2 regions of the uncultured Neisseria sp. genome follow, and region 2 is predicted to be linked to the other one. Evidence: riboswitches for the same ligand, from Rfam matches in the RefSeq annotation. Region 2 holds a riboswitch; the other holds the start of a gene.

Region 1 (2,459 bases), on a different contig from region 2:
TATTACGCAACAGCGTTTGTTCCTCTACGACAACGGTAAACTGAGCAAAATTTATCCTGTTGCCGTCGGCAAAGCCATGACCCAAACCAATCTGGGCGAACATAAAATAGGCGCAAAAGCCTACAACCCGGTTTGGCACATCCCTAAATCTATCCAAAAAGAACGCAATGACGGCGTTAAAAGCGTACCGGCCGGCCCAAATAACCCGCTGGGCCCGGTATTTGTCCGTCTTGGCGACCCTAAATTAAGCCTTGGCATTCACGGCACCAATGCCCCTGCCAGCGTACCCGGCGTCCGCAGCCATGGTTGCGTGCGCATGAAATCGCCTGATGCATTAGAATTCGCCAAAACCATCGCAACAGGTTCTCCTGCCTCCGTTATCTACCAAATGGCGAGCCTGAACGAAGATGCCAACCAAAACTTGTGGCTGGCTGCCTATCGTGACCCATACGACAAGAAAAACCTTGATACGGCTGCCCTGAAAAAAAGCATTGCTGCTTGGGCAAAAGCGCACGGTAAAACCATTCCTGCCGCGCGTGTGGATGCAATCCTTAAAGGACGCACCGGCGCAGCAAACTGTCTGACCTGCGCCAAAGGCGTAAAACTCAAATCGCCTTTAAAATCTTTGGCATGGACCAGCGGCACGGATGCTTACAGCAAACCTAAAGTCATGCCGAAACCGGCTCCTGCTAAAGATGTGGTATTGCCTCAAGGCACTGAAATCGAAGTCGATGCTACCGACGATACAAACAAGGCAGCATCCGAACCGAAACAAAGCGTTCGTCCAACTCCGGTGAAACCGACAAAACCTGCTGCTAAACAGGCAACCACTCCGGCCGATGCTCCTGCTTCTGCACCTAAAGCCGCTTCCGAACCGGCTACTGCCCCTGCCTCTGCTCCTGTGAAAGATGCTCCGACAAGCAGCGAACCGGCAGATTTGCTGTTCTAAGCAGAACAAAATACATAACCAAAGGCCGTCTGAAATAAAGTTTTCAGACGGCCTTTTCGTACAACTGGATATTAGAAATATATGCCCCTCTTAATTCAGACGGCCTTTTTACTTTCCAAATATTCTGACAAACCTCGCTCGCGCAAAATACAGCTTGGGCATTCATGACAACCACCGACCACGCCGTTATAACAGGTATGCGTGTGCTCGCGAATATAATCCAACACACCCATTTCATCCGCCAATGCCCAAGTTTGCGCTTTGGTTAAATACATCAAGGGCGTGTGGATTTGAAAAGCGTAATCCATGGCCAGATTCAGCGTAACATTCATCGACTTGACGAACACATCGCGGCAGTCGGGATAACCGGAAAAGTCGGTTTCGCACACGCCGGCAATGATATGGCGTATCCCCTGCCCTTTAGCGTAAATGGCGGCATAAAGCAAAAACAAAGCATTGCGCCCATCTACAAATGTATTGGGCAGGCCGTCTGAAGCTGTTTCAATGGGTGCCGTATCATCCATCAAGGCATTGTGTGTAATCTGTTGCATCAGGCTCAAATCGAGTACTGTCTGCTTCACGCCTAAATCTTGGGCAATCCAACGCGCGCGCTCCAATTCGATGGCGTGGCGTTGCCCATATTGAAAAGTGATGGCCTGCACATTTTCACGGCCATATGTTTGAATTGCCTGAATCAGGCAGGTTGTTGAATCCTGCCCGCCCGAAAAAATAACGAGGGCTTGCTGTTTTTCCATTGTAAATTCCTAGTTTTGTTAACGCGGGAGGTTTGCGAACCGCGTAATTCGAAGATTGACGGATTATAACGGATTTCGTCTATAATCACGGCACTTCATTTTCTTTTATATAGCATAATCATGAGCATCTACGCCCTGAAACCAAAATTCCAAAACCTGTTGCGCCCCATTGTTAAGCGACTGTATCAAAAAGGCATTACTGCCAATCAGGTTACCCTGTTTGCCTGCGCCGTTTCTATTTTGATCGGTTTGCTTTTAGCATTGTTTGCAGGTGTATCCACATTATTCTGGCTTTTGCCAATCTGGTTGTTTGTCCGTATGGCACTGAATGCAATGGACGGTATGTTGGCACGGGAGTTCGGCCAACAATCAGCATTGGGCGGTTATTTGAATGAAATCACCGATATTGTCGCCGATGCTGCTTTGTATCTGCCTTTTGCCTTTATCGCACCCTTCGGCGGCGTGCAAATTGCCCTGTTTATTTGGCTGGCGGCAATGACTGAGTTTTGCGGCGTTTTGGGACAAGTCCATGGCAACGGCCGTCGTTATGACGGGCCATTCGGCAAAAGCGACCGCGCATTCTTTATCGGCGCATTGGCAGTATGGTATGCAATTGCCGGAAGCTTCCATTCGACTTTCTATATCCTTATGTGGCTGGCCTGCGCGGCATTGGTTTATACCTGCTACAAACGTGTCATCAATGGCTTGAAGGCCGTCTGAAACTTGTCCACGTTCTTGGGTTAATCATCATTGAT
Region 2 (2,459 bases):
CTTATCTTTTTGGACGACTTGGTTTCCGCCTTACAAACAGGCGATGTTTGGGCATACAAAGATATTTTGGAAAGCTGGGAAACCCGTTGGTTTGCGCCTTTATGGGACGCACTCGCTTCAGGCCGTCTGAAAACCGTATGCATTGCTACAGACGGCGAAAACGGCGGCACGCTGGAAATCGGCCGCCGTTCCAAATGGGCATTTTGGCGCAAAGCTAAAACGTTTAACGGATCGTGGTAAGCGGTTTTAAGCCTCCAACGCCTCCAATTTAGCCGAAATTTTGTCCCACACATCCTGCAACGGAATCGCTTTCAACAGACGTGTCGGATCGTTGGTATCGATACTGTCGGGATTGGGCAGTTCTGCATAATCGCCGGCATAAATGACTTCCGCCTGCTCGGAATACGGACGCCATTTATCCACCCATGACGCGCCAAACAAAGCGATTTGCGGTTTATCCAAAGCAGCGGCGATGTGCATCGGTGCGGAATCGACACCAATAAACAACTTGGCGCCCTCAATAGCTGCCGCCAATTCACGCAGACTCAAGCATCCGGACAACACATATACTTTTCTGCCTTCCGGAATATTCAGACGGCCTATAATTTCCTGAAGCATGTATTGCTCGACAGTGTCGGGAGAAGCAGTCAATACGACATTCTGTCCGCTGTTGAGCAGAAGCTGTACGATGGCGGCGTTTTTACCATCTTCCCAACATTTGAAATGCCAACGCGCACCCGGGTGCAGCAACACATAATCTTCGCCGTTCCAACCCTGCTCACGCAATTTCTGCTGCATGCTTTCCCTTGCATCTTGTGCCACCCAAAGGCGCACTTTGGCATCGGCTACATCTTCCGGCTGGATAAGCGGCGCGAGGATATTCAATTGGTTCTCAACGATATGATGGCTGGTATCAAGCTCATGGTTGATAAAATCATGACAGAAACGCCACCAGAAACCGTCGCGCTTAATGCAGTCCAAACCCACGCTGCAACGAGCACACAGTTTGGCGATTATTGCCGCGCGCCATTGATCGGACAGATTGAAAGCCCAGTCGTAATCGCGTGCCTTCAGCTTAGACAAAAGGTTTTTCTCACACGCCAACTGCTTGAATACGCCCAGCTTCTTCCAATTTCGATCAATGGTAAAAATCTGCGCAATCTGCGGATTATCGGCAATCAGCTGTCCCGTACCGGCATACACCAGCATATCGATTTCGCAATCGGGGAAATGGGTTTTCAGCGCATCGACCACCGGCGTGCTCAAAAGCACATCGCCATGATGGCGCAATTTGATGATCAGAATACGTTTGGGTTGGGCTAAAGACATACAATACTTTCAGACGGCCTGTTGATTGGCTGCTATTGTAAAGCGGAAAACAGGTTTCATAAAATACAAAACAGGCCGTCTGAAACCTATCTTGCTGATTCATCGCTATAAAATCCGCACAAGCCATGCAATTTATATTACAATCCGCACCCCGTGGTTCGAAAACCTCCCACATTAAAAAACTAAGGAAACCTCATGTCCCGCAACAACGAAGAGCTGCAAGGCATCTCCCTTTTGGGCAACCAGAAAACCCAATACCCGAGCGAATACGCGCCTGAAATTTTGGAAGCGTTCGACAACAAACATCCTGACAACGACTATTTCGTCAAATTCGTCTGCCCCGAGTTCACCAGCCTCTGCCCGATGACCGGCCAGCCCGACTTTGCCACCATCTACATCCGCTATATTCCCCATATCAAAATGGTGGAAAGCAAATCACTGAAACTCTATCTCTTCAGCTTCCGCAACCACGGCGACTTCCATGAAGACTGCGTCAACATCATCATGAAAGACCTCATCGCCCTGATGGATCCGAAATACATCGAAGTATTCGGCGAATTCACACCGCGCGGCGGCATCGCTATTCATCCGTTTGCCAACTACGGCAAAGCAGGCACAGAGTTTGAAGCTTTGGCACGCAAACGCCTGTTTGAACACGATGCACAATAATCCCGTTCAGACGGCCTAACGCCCTTTTCATTGCAAGACTTTCTCTATTGCACGGTCTCGCAAGGCTTCATGCCGTCTGAAAAACTTCCGAAAGATTTCCATGTACGAATTTACTGCCGCACAGCAGAAGAAAGCACTCTTCTGGCTGGTGCTTTTCCATATTTTTATTATTGCCGCCAGCAACTATCTGGTGCAGTTCCCCTTTCAAATTTTCGGTATCTTTACCACTTGGGGCGCATTTTCCTTCCCCTTTATCTTCCTCGCTACCGACCTGACCGTGCGTATTTTCGGCGCGCCGTTGGCGAGACGGATTATTTTTTGGGTAATGTTCCCCGCCCTGCTACTCTCTTACGTCTTCTCCGTCCTCTTTCATAACGGCAACTGGACAGGCTGGGCATCTTTGGCCGAATTTAACACCTTCGTCGGCCGTATCGCATTGGCCAGCTTTTCCGCCTATGCGC

Evidence for each region. Region 2 has a riboswitch for preQ1 ahead of queF (preQ(1) synthase). Riboswitches for the same ligand answer to the same signal wherever they lie in the genome.
Region 1: another riboswitch for preQ1. It lies ahead of queC (7-cyano-7-deazaguanine synthase QueC); the one in region 2 lies ahead of queF (preQ(1) synthase).

What each region holds. Positions count from the first base shown of each region.
Region 1 is NZ_CATNVN010000030.1:11,636-14,094, forward strand. It holds gene Q1M25_RS03535 (L,D-transpeptidase) at 1-949, shown strand, start outside; gene queC (7-cyano-7-deazaguanine synthase QueC) at 1,045-1,704, opposite strand; PreQ1 riboswitch class I at 1,708-1,753, opposite strand; gene Q1M25_RS03545 (CDP-alcohol phosphatidyltransferase family protein) at 1,825-2,424, shown strand.
Region 2 is NZ_CATNVN010000042.1:6,885-9,343, forward strand. It holds gene Q1M25_RS04315 (hypothetical protein) at 1-240, shown strand, start outside; gene rfaQ (putative lipopolysaccharide heptosyltransferase III) at 247-1,329, opposite strand; PreQ1 riboswitch class I at 1,477-1,521, shown strand; gene queF (preQ(1) synthase) at 1,525-1,998, shown strand; gene Q1M25_RS04330 (7-cyano-7-deazaguanine/7-aminomethyl-7-deazaguanine transporter) at 2,099-2,459, shown strand, end outside.